One region of the Geobacillus sp. LYN3 genome, then DNA from elsewhere that is predicted to be linked to it. Evidence: predicted binding sites of a transcription regulator. Region 1 holds the regulator's gene; the other holds the start of a gene.
What was found. Region 1 encodes Rex, which represses fermentation and respiration genes when NADH is low (regulators of the CRP and FNR family bind a similar motif). Its sites were predicted from a motif close to TTGTGAAATATTTCACAA; they were not measured.

Region 1 (5,709 bases):
AACGCGTTCCATTGCTTCTGCGATTAATTGGCCAACTTCTTCGTCAGCTGCAGAGATAGCCGCAACTTGAGCAATCGATTCTTTTCCTTTGATTGGTTTGGAGATTGCTTTTAATTCTTCTACTGCCACAGCGACCGCTTTTTCAATACCTTTACGGATGCCCATTGGGTTAGCGCCAGCTGTAACGTTTTTCAATCCTTCGCGGATCATTGCTTGCGCTAAAACTGTTGCCGTTGTTGTACCGTCCCCAGCAACATCGTTTGTTTTGCTTGCAACTTCAGCAACAAGCTTCGCACCCATGTTTTCAAATGGATCTTCTAATTCGATTTCTTTCGCGATCGTTACACCGTCATTCGTAATTAATGGAGAACCGAATTTTTTCTCTAATACAACGTTACGGCCTTTTGGACCTAACGTTACTTTTACCGCATCAGCTAATTTGTCCACACCACGTAACATCGCACGACGAGCTTCTTCGCTGAATTTAATTTCTTTTGCCATACCCCGTTACCTCCTTATGAAATAGAATCGTTAAGTATTTTGTTAAGTATTATTTTTGCATATCTATGTTATCAACGCTATATTAACCAATAACAGCTAAAATATCGCTTTCACGTAAAATTAAGTATTCTTTGCCATCATATTTTACTTCTGTACCAGCATATTTCGAGAAGATAATACGATCGCCAACTTCTACTTCTGGAGCTACACGTTCACCGCTGTCAAGCACGCGACCTTTACCAACAGCAACAACTCTGCCTTCTTGTGGCTTTTCTTTCGCAGTGTCTGGCAATACGATGCCGCTTGCAGTTTTTTCTTCTGTTTCAATCACTTCAATGACAACGCGATCACCTAATGGCTTTAACACGGAAAACAACCTCCTTGATAATAATTTTTGCCGTTCTTATTAGCACTCGTCTTAACTGAGTGCTAACACACTTATAATATTAATGAACTTCTCTTTTTTTTGCAAGTGGGAAACACCAAAAAATAATATGTTTTTTCTCGTTTCCTGCCCTTTTTAATTATTTCACATTTCCACAAACCTAAACAACAATCCATTCTTTTTTTGTCATTTTTTATAGAAGATGTGCTACAATACGGGAAGTATCACTATATTATTTTATCGGCAAAGGGGTAAGTTTCATTGAAACGACGCTACTGGTATGTCATTATTACGTATGTCATCATGCTGCTATCAGGTATTGCAGGGGTCCCATTGTTGCATTTTCTCGGTGTTGGAAAACACGCAAAAAATGACTTTGTGGCAACAGAGATCGCCTCTGGCTATTGGGCGGTGATCAGCTTTTCCATCGCCTTTCTCATCATTCTCTTTTTCTTGCGTGAAGATATAAAACAGCGGCACACCCGTTATAGCGTTCCGTTATCTACGGCATGGATGTGGGCCATTGGCGGCGTCTTTTTAGCCTTGTTTGCCCAAAGCATTGCCGCCAATATTGAATGGCGCTTGCTCGGCATCGAGCCCGGTTCAGAAAATACCAAACGAATTGTCGAGATGATTCGAGTCACCCCATTATTGATGGTCGTTACTTCTATCATCGGACCGATTTTAGAAGAAATTATTTTTCGCAAAATTATTTTCGGAACACTATATCAAAAATATAATTTCTTCATTTCCGCACTAGTTAGTTCTCTTTTATTTGCGGTTGTCCATATGGAATTGGAACACTTGCTGCTGTATGCGACAATGGGATTTACCTTCGCGTTTCTTTACGCGAAAACAAAGCGTATTTTCGTTCCGATTTTTGCCCACGTCACTATGAATACGTTCGTCGTATTAATACAAACGATATTTGCAGATGAGATAGAAAAAATGATGCGGCAAACAGAACAGATACAACTCATTATTGGAGGCTTTTAGTACGATGAAAAGGTCACCATTACAATTCGCTTTTTTCTATTTCCTTATGGGCATCTTATTCACTTACTTGTCGATTCAAAGTGCGGATGAAACCATTTGGAATTTTTTCACGATCGTTCTTGCGATAATAGCTACGCTTGATTTTGGAACTGCGATACGTCTGTTAGTACTTTACTTTAAAAAATGAACCTCCCGCCGCATTCACGGGAGGTTTTCTTGTTCCGTCTGCGCCAATAGCGCTTTGCGATAAGCTATTTTCGAAATCCAAATGCTCACTTCATATAAAATCGAAAGCGGAATCATAACAATGACTTGTGACAGCACATCTGGCGGCGTAATGACCGCCGCTAAAATCAATAATGCTAAATAAGCATATTTGCGCACCTTTATTAATAGCATCGGTGTAATCAAGCCAAGCCTTGTTAAAAACATCACAACTACCGGCAGCTGAAATACAATTCCAAATGGCAAGATCAGATGAAGCAAAAATTCAAAGTATTCATTAATCCCTATCACCTGATGAATACCGAGACGGGACGCTAAATTTTGCATAAAACGAACGACGAAAGGAAATAAGATGAAATACGCAAAACTAATGCCAGCTAAAAAGAGAAAGATCGAAATCGGAATGTAGCTTAATGTGATTCTTCGTTCCTTTTCATACAGCCCGGGACTGACAAACGCCCAAATTTGATAAAGCAGAACTGGTGCGGTAAGAATAAACGCAATCACAAACGCAAATTGAAAATAAATTTTTATTGGGTCTGTTAAACGAAAGGCGTTCATCGTTAGTTCTTTCGCTTCGTCTGTTCGTTGCAAATATAAAATGACGGGCTCCACGAAAAAGAAACTAGCAATAAGGGCAATGACAAAAAACACAAGAACAATAATAAGTCGCTTTCGTAATTCTCCCAGGTGTTCATACACCGACATTTCTTTATCGTCCATACTTCAATCATCCTAACAAATCATAATTGGTCTGGCTTTTTTTCATCCTCGTCTGTTAATCCTTTAGTGGCATCCTTAAATTCCCGCAGCGATTGACCGAGCGATTTGCCCAGCTCCGGAAGTTTTTTCGTTCCAAACAATAATAAAATAACAAGCACAATTAACAAATATTTCACTTTTTATTCTCTCCTTTATCGGCCGGATAATTTTTTAAGAAATAGACTAATGATTGCAATTCAACCGCTAAATCAATATGATGGACACGAATATGTTTCGGTACGTTCAATCGAGCGGGTGTAAAGTTTAAAATTCCTTTAATCCCTTTTTGAACGAGACGGTCCGTAATCCATTGAGCGGCAGGAGCCGGTACGGTCAAAATCGCAACAGGAATTCCTTCGTGAAGGCGATTTTCCAATTCATCCAAATGATATACTGGCACACCGCCAACTTCTTTTCCTACTTTCTTTTGATCGACATCAAATGCCATCACAATTTTTGTATTATTATTTTTTGTAAAATTATAATTTAAAAACGCTGTCCCTAAGTTCCCGACTCCAAATAACGCCACTTCGGTAATTTCATCTTGATCAAGCGTCTTGCGAAAAAAAGATAATAAATAATTGACATTATATCCGTATCCTTTTTTGCCAAGCGCACCGAAATAGGAAAAATCACGACGAATGGTCGCGGGATCAACTTTTACTGCCTCACTTAATTCCGCAGAAGAAACTCGTTGTTTTCCTGAAGCATGTAAATTTTTCAAAAAGCGGTAATATAGTGGCAAACGTTTTGCAGTTGCTTGCGGAATTTTTGGTTGTTCATTGTTCATTCGCAAATCCCCCAACACTACTGTTTTCTCGTTGATAATGGCCTGATTTCCCACCTGATTTTTCCACTAAATAGGTTGGGCCAATCACCATCCCTTTGTCTAGCGCCTTACACATATCATACACGGTCAGTGCACAAACAGAAGCAGCCGTCAGCGCTTCCATCTCCACACCTGTACTTCCTTTTGTTTTTACCGTTACGGTGATCAGCAATTGGTAAAGCGCTTTTTCTTCCTCGACATGCCATGCAAATTGGATGTCGACACCTTTTAACATAAGAGGGTGGCACATTGGAATTAAATCAGACGTTTTTTTTGCGGCCATAATGCCGGCTACTTGCGCAACAGCAAGCACATCCCCTTTTTCAATCATGCGATTTGTCATTTTCTCGTAAATTTCTTTATTTACGGTCACGCTCGTTTGTGCTACCGCTACTCGAATGGTATCCTCTTTTTCCGTAATATCGACCATTTTTGCACGGCCTTGTTCATTAAAATGCGTAAATGATGACACGCATATCTCCTCCATTTATAAACTATACACTATTTTTGGGCATCTGTCTTTTATCGTTTTGTTTTATTGCGATAAGAAAACAAATTACGCTACACTATTATTGTTAAACGAGAGGTGAACAACAATGATTATTTTGCAAGTCAATCAACTGACAAAATATTTCGGTGCTGACCTTATTTTATCGAATATAAAATTAGAAATACAATCCAAAGATAGGATTGCGCTCGTCGGAAGAAACGGAGCAGGAAAATCGACACTGTTAAAAATTATTGCTGGTGAGATGTCTTACGATAGTGGAGAAATCATCAAACCAAAAGAAGTATCGATCGGATATCTTGCTCAAGATAGCGGTCTACACTCCTCTTTATCCATTTGGGAAGAAATGATGACAGTATTTGCTCCTCTAAAAACAATAGAAAAACAATTGCGCCAGATGGAGCTGCAAATGGGAGACCCTGATCTAATCGCCGATTCTTCCCGCTATGAAAAATTATTGAAAGATTATGATGCATTGCAAGAACGCTATAAAGAACAAGGCGGTTATCAATACGAAGCGGATATTCGTTCGATTTTACACGGCTTACAATTTGCGAAATATGACTATATGACGACTCCCGTTCAATCGTTAAGCGGCGGACAACGAACTCGTCTGGCGCTTGGAAAACTGCTTTTAATGAAGCCTGATTTGCTTATTTTGGACGAACCGACAAACCATTTAGACCTTGAAACATTAACATGGCTCGAACAATACTTGCAAACATATCCTGGCGCTATTCTTATCGTATCCCACGACCGCTACTTTCTTGATAAAGTTGTCACCCAAGTATATGAGCTGTCACGGACAACATTGAAACGATACACAGGAAATTATAGCCGTTACTTAGAACAAAAAGCAGCCGAATATGAACGAGAACGAAAACTGTATGAAAAACAACAAGAAGAAATCGCAAAACTCCAAGACTTTATTCAACGCAATATTGCCCGTGCCTCCACAACAAGACGTGCACAAAGCCGGCGGAAACAGTTGGAAAAAATGAAGATAATAGAAAAACCAGTAGGAGATGAAAAATCTGCTTCCTTTTCTTTTGACATCGAGCGACAAAGCGGAAATGACGTATCAATCGCTGAAGATGTCGCAGTCGGATATGATGAGAACAAGCCGCTCATTCGCAACATTCGTTTCCGCATCACGCGCGGTGAAAGCATCGCCTTGGTCGGACCAAACGGAATCGGAAAGTCAACGTTGTTAAAAGCGATTGTAAACAAACTTCCGCTGCAATCAGGACATTTCCGTTACGGTTCGAACGTGCAAATCGGCTATTACGACCAAAACCAGGCCGATTTGTCCTCGAATAAGCGCGTGCTCGATGAACTTTGGGATGAATACCCTGACAAAACGGAAAAAGAAATCCGCACCGTGCTCGGAAGTTTCTTATTCTCTGGAGACGATGTATTAAAACCTGTATCGGCCTTAAGCGGCGGTGAAAAAGCGAGACTGGCGCTTGCCAAACTAATGATGCAAAAAGCCAATTTCCTTAT
Region 2 (5,709 bases), 240 kb from region 1:
CTTGTCCCTATTTGAGCCCCTGTAACCACTTGTAAATGGCCAAATAAAGCATTGTTGCTTACGACAGATCCTGTAATAAACACACCGAGCCATCCTAATAACGGGGAAACGAACGGAAATACATCCCCTGTCTTCGCTAATGCCAAACCAATCGTAGAGGATAAACCCGCATAGTTGGCTAAGTTGGCAAACCCCATGATAAAACAAATAGTCAATACAGGAATCGAAAGTTCTTTACATGTTTCTTTTAAACTTTGTATTCCCTCAGCGAACGTAATATTTTTGCTGAACATCACTGTCAACAGCACCGCTAATAAAATCGCTGTACCTGTTGCGGATACAAGATCCAGCTTGAATATTGCATCTAATGCCGTCTGTGCCGGTGCCACCGGAGGAGTTTTTACGACTTCTCCATGCAAAAATGGCACTTTAAACAAAAGCGTAGTTTTATGAAGCGCTCCACCTTCAGCAAACAGTGCTTTAAAACCCGGCAGACTCCAGATAATAACGATTAACGTTAAAATATAAAAAGGAGACCACGCACTGATGATTTCTTTCAAGCTGTATTTAGATTTTTCTACAGCTTCTTCATCCTGATTTACTCGATATATATGTGACGGCTGCCATTTTCTTAAGAAAATAGTTAATGCCCCCATACTGACAAGCGCCGCTAAAATGTTGGCCAATTCCGGACCGAGCACAATGATTGTCAATGTCTGTACAATGGTATAACTTCCGCTTACGACTAAAAGAGCTGGCAGTGTTTCTTTAACGCCTTTCCATTTATCTAAAATAAACACTAATAAGAACGGAATGAGAAACGTGATAAATGGCAAAATCCAAGCAAGTGTACGAGATAACTCAATCGGAGTTAAATCTCCCATTTGTGCTCCGACAATAACCGGAATCCCAATCGCTCCAAACGCGCCAGATGCAGCATTGGCAATTAAACAAAGAGCGGCGGCTTTTAATGGATGAAATCCTAATTCCGAAAGTAAAGCAGCCGAAATGGCAATCGGAACGCCGAATCCCGCAGCACCTTCTAAAAATGCGTTAAAACTAAAACCGATGAGCAAGAGTTGAAGCCGCTGATCCTCAGAAATGTTTGCGATACTCCCACGGATAATATCAAACTTCCCTGTTTTAACAGCAATTTTATATAGCCAGACAGCCATGATCACAATATAGCCAATAGGCCATAAACCGTTCGCGATTCCATAGATGGAAGCAGCAATCGCCTTTGAAACCGGCATATGAAAAAACAAAACAGCTGTCACTAAACCGAAACAAAGAGCGAGAAAAGCAGCTTTTACTCCCTTCATCCTAAACACCGTTAAACATAATAAAAATAAAACAATTGGAAGCGCCGCAATGAGTGCAGAAAGATACGTATTATCGAAAGGATTGTAATGTTGTATCCACATGATGCTCACCTTGTTATTATTCTAAGTCAGTATTTTATTACTTTACATCATCAAAATAACGTGAAAGAATGTCTTTTAATACAGTTGCGCTATGATGAAATTGCTGTTGTTCTGTTTCATTTAACTTCAATTCCATTACCTCGCGAATACCGTTTCGGTTGATAATAGCAGGTACACCAATATAAACGTTTTGCTCATTATATTGACCATCTAGATAAGCAGAAACGGTTAAAATAGCATTTTCATTGTGCAAAATAGCACGTGTAATGCGGACGAGTCCCATCGCAATGCCGTAATAAGTTGCGCCTTTTTTCTCAATAACTTGATATGCCGCATCACGAACATTGACGAAGATATTTTCTAAATCCTCTTTTCTATAGCGATCGTTTTGCGACAATATTTGTTCGATTGGAACACTTCCAATTTCCGCATGGCTCCAAACAGGCAATTCTGTATCCCCATGCTCTCCGATAATATACGCGTGTACATTAGTCGGAGCTACTTGAAAGTATTCGCTTAGCAAAAAGCGGAATCTTGCCGTATCCAGAATCGTTCCCGAGCCAATCACTCGTTCTTTCGGCAACCCGCTAAATTTCCAAGTGGCATACGTTAAAATATCTACTGGATTCGTCGCGACAAGAAAGATTCCATCAAAACCTGATTTCATGACAGAATCGACAATCGTTTTAAAGATATTCATGTTTTTGTCAACGAGATCGAGTCTTGTTTCCCCTGGCTTTTGGTTAGCACCTGCACAAATTACCACCAAATCGGCATCTTGACAATCTTGATAATCTCCATGCCATATATTCATTGGCTTCGGCGCAAATACTTTTCCGTGATTTAAGTCCATCACGTCGCCCTCCGCCTTCTCTTTATTCACATCAATCAACACTAATTCATCCGCGATTCCTTGATTCATAAGGGCAAATGCATAGCTGGCCCCAACGAATCCTGTTCCTATAAGTGCCACTCGATTCATGCATTGTCTTTTCATAGTAGTCTGTCATCCTTTCCCAAAATTAGTTTGTGAAATTATTCACAAATATATTGTACATTGTTTCACAAACTTTATCAAGTATCAACTAGTAAGAGAAATTTGTCTTTTTTGTTAACATTTTGGCCGCACAACAGTATTTTTGTATCACTACATTCAGTTCCTGCAAGCAATCCAATAAACGAAAAAAAATGGTCTGTATATACTCATTTTCATAAAAAATAAGAGGGCAACCCCTTTAAGGAATTTTTACTTCCTTTCGGATTCTCCCTCTTTTTAATTCCCTGCACCTCGATATCGTTTTACCCCTGCGTTCCACAAAAACACGGCAATCGTAAAAAAGATGATTCCCATGACTGGAGTAAAAAACGCATATCCGTACCATTCTTTTTTGCCGAGAAAATAAGACGCCGGATACACGCCAACGAACGCAAACGGCAGAATCCACGTTAAAATATAGCGGATGACGCGATGATAAATATCAATTGGATAGCGCCCGTAGTTGCTGATGTTGTACATCATCGGCATGATGGATGTACGAGCATCTGCCCAAAAACTAATAGTCGCTAATGATACAAATACTCCCGCGTAAATAAGCGCTCCACCTAGTACAAGCAAAATAAACACAAAAACATCATACCAATGCAGCGAAAGATGCAAGCGTGCACCCGCATACGCCATAATGATTATGCCTGTTACTCCACCAAGAAGCGACTCTAACTCCATGCGCTCAAGAATAATTTGAAATAAGCTGTGCACTGGGCGTGTCAATACACGGTCCATTTCTCCGCGCACAATATAACGCTCATTAAAATCCCATAAGTTAAAAAATGCCCCGAACACCGCATATGGCACTAAAAAAAAGCCGTAAATAAATAAAATTTCATCACGCGTCCAGCCGTGCAGCAGCGGCGTATGCCCAAATACAACGAGAAGAAACACAAGATTGACCGCCTGCGACATCAAATCAGAGATAAACTCGACAAGCAAATCAGCGCGATATTGCAGCTTTGTTTTCATATATTGCGCCATATATTGAAAAAAGATCGATACGTAAAACACGACTCACCCTCCTTGAATGACAAGCTGTTTTTTCGCCGCTCGCCACAATAGCTGAATCGGGATGAGCAACAGCACGCACCATGCAAACTGAAACAAAAGGCCGCGGATGATTTCTTGCCCTTGAAAGCTTTCTGTCACAATCATGCTTGGAATATAGCTAATTCCTTGAAATGGAAAGTATTTCATTGCCGCTTGCGCCCAATCCGGATAAAAGCTGATTGGCAAAATAAGTCCGGAAAACAAGTCGACCACAAACCGCTTTGCACGCAATAACCCTTCATTGTTAAGGGTAAAAAACGTGACAATGCCTGCAAGCAAATTCAACTCCGAATTAATAATAAAACTAAACATAATCGACAATGCGAAAAACATCCATGTATGAACATCGGTTGGAAAACGGAGAGGCAAAAATAAAGCGACAAAAAAAATTCCCGGAAGCGAAAGAAACAACAAACGAAAGATTCCTTCCCCTAATCCTTGCATCGTTTTCATTCCAAGATAACTGTAAGGACGAATAAGCTCTGTTGCCACTCTTCCTTCTCTAATCTCCATGGCGATTTCACGGTCGATATTATTAAAATAAAACGCCCGCGCCATCCATGAAATGGCAACATACGTTGTCATTTGCTCCATCGACATGCCTTGCATCGCCGATTTGCCGCCATAAATCGCCGACCAAAGAAAATAGTACGCCGCGATGTTAATAGCATAAATGAGAATACCTGTGTAATAATTCGTCCGGTAAGCAAGCATCATTAAAAAGCGGATGCGAATCATTTCGATATATTTATCCATGCACAACACCTTCTTCATAGATGTTGCGGATAATTTCTTCCGTAGAAATTTCATTAATGTTCATATCTTGAATCGAATAGCGGGAAACAACGCGGCTAATGACTTCAGGCAGAAGCGATGGCGCTATATTTGCTGTCCAGACGTTTGCTTGCTCCCCTTTTTTCCATGTTACTTGCAAACCATCGGTCAATTCCTTTAAAGCATCTAACGTAATTTCGCTTGCGAACGTAAATTGAATTTGTTTCCCTTCTCCCCAATTCTCTTTTAGCTTTTGCAGTGAGCCATCGTAAATGATTTTTCCTTCATCCAACATAATGACGCGTTCGCATAACGCTTCGATGTCGGAAATATCATGGGTCGTTAATAAAATGGTTGTGTTGTATTTCTCATTAATTTCTTTTAAAAACTGACGGATTTTCAGTTTTACAAGCACATCCAAGCCAATCGTCGGTTCATCTAAAAATAAAAGCGGCGGGTTATGAATAAGCGCAGCGGCCAGCTCACAGCGCATCCGCTGTCCAAGCGACAGCTTGCGAACCGGCTTGTCCAACAGAGGACCGATATCGAGCGTTTCAATGACATGTTCCATATGTTCTTTGTAGTCTTGATCCGATACACGGTACACTTTTTTCAACAGTCGAAATGACTCTTGGACGGCGATATCCCACCAAAGTTGGGAGCGCTGCCCGAACACAACGCCGATGGTTCGAACGAACGCTTCCCTCTCTTTATGCGGATTCATGCCGTTGACGAGCACTTTACCGGATGTCGGCGTCAAAATTCCCGTCAGCATTTTAATCGTTGTCGATTTCCCCGCACCATTTTCCCCAATATAGCCGACCATTTCACCTTGCTCTACAGTAAACGAAATGTCGTTGACAGCGCGAATGATTTTATAATTTCGTGTAAATAAATCGCGAAACGCTCCGAATAAGCCAGAGCGACTTGAATACGATTTAAATTCTTTTCTTAAGTTTTCTACTTCAATGACGTTCATGTTACACTCCCTCCACATAGGCAATAGTTTATCTGAAGTCACATCCCGAAACAAATGGTATGCTTTATGTTAAAATAAAAATCGGCAATGAAATAATAGGAGGATTTGAACGATGCAATTTACGAAATCAGAACAGCTTTATCAAGAAGCATTGCAGCATATCGTCGGCGGCGTCAACAGCCCGTCCCGCTCATATAAAGCGGTCGGCGGCGGAGCGCCGGTCGTCATGGAACGCGCGCAAGGCGCTTATTTTTGGGACGTTGACGGCAATAAATATATCGACTATTTGGCGGCATACGGACCAATTATAGCTGGCCATGCCCATCCACACATTACAAAAGCGATTCAGCGCGCCGCAGAAACTGGCGTCCTTTACGGCACACCCACGCCGCATGAAATTACCTTTGCAAAAATGTTAAAAGAAGCGATTCCGT

Region 2: the regulator Rex is predicted to act here: its motif matches at 2,452-2,469, upstream of DCC82_RS04880 (L-lactate dehydrogenase).

What each region holds. Positions count from the first base shown of each region.
Region 1 is NZ_QCWL01000001.1:700,339-706,047, reverse strand. It holds gene groL (chaperonin GroEL) at 1-501, opposite strand, end outside; gene groES (co-chaperone GroES) at 584-868, opposite strand; gene DCC82_RS03710 (CPBP family intramembrane glutamic endopeptidase) at 1,148-1,882, shown strand; gene DCC82_RS03705 (YdiK family protein) at 1,887-2,069, shown strand; gene tatC (twin-arginine translocase subunit TatC) at 2,084-2,830, opposite strand; gene DCC82_RS03695 (twin-arginine translocase TatA/TatE family subunit) at 2,851-3,006, opposite strand; gene DCC82_RS03690 (redox-sensing transcriptional repressor Rex) at 3,003-3,659, opposite strand; gene moaC (cyclic pyranopterin monophosphate synthase MoaC) at 3,649-4,170, opposite strand; gene DCC82_RS03680 (ABC-F family ATP-binding cassette domain-containing protein) at 4,295-5,709, shown strand, end outside.
Region 2 is NZ_QCWL01000001.1:944,941-950,649, reverse strand. It holds gene DCC82_RS04885 (L-lactate permease) at 1-1,424, opposite strand, end outside; gene DCC82_RS04880 (L-lactate dehydrogenase) at 1,462-2,421, opposite strand; gene DCC82_RS04875 (ABC transporter permease) at 2,698-3,483, opposite strand; gene DCC82_RS04870 (ABC transporter permease) at 3,487-4,278, opposite strand; gene DCC82_RS04865 (ABC transporter ATP-binding protein) at 4,271-5,275, opposite strand; gene DCC82_RS04860 (glutamate-1-semialdehyde 2,1-aminomutase) at 5,388-5,709, shown strand, end outside.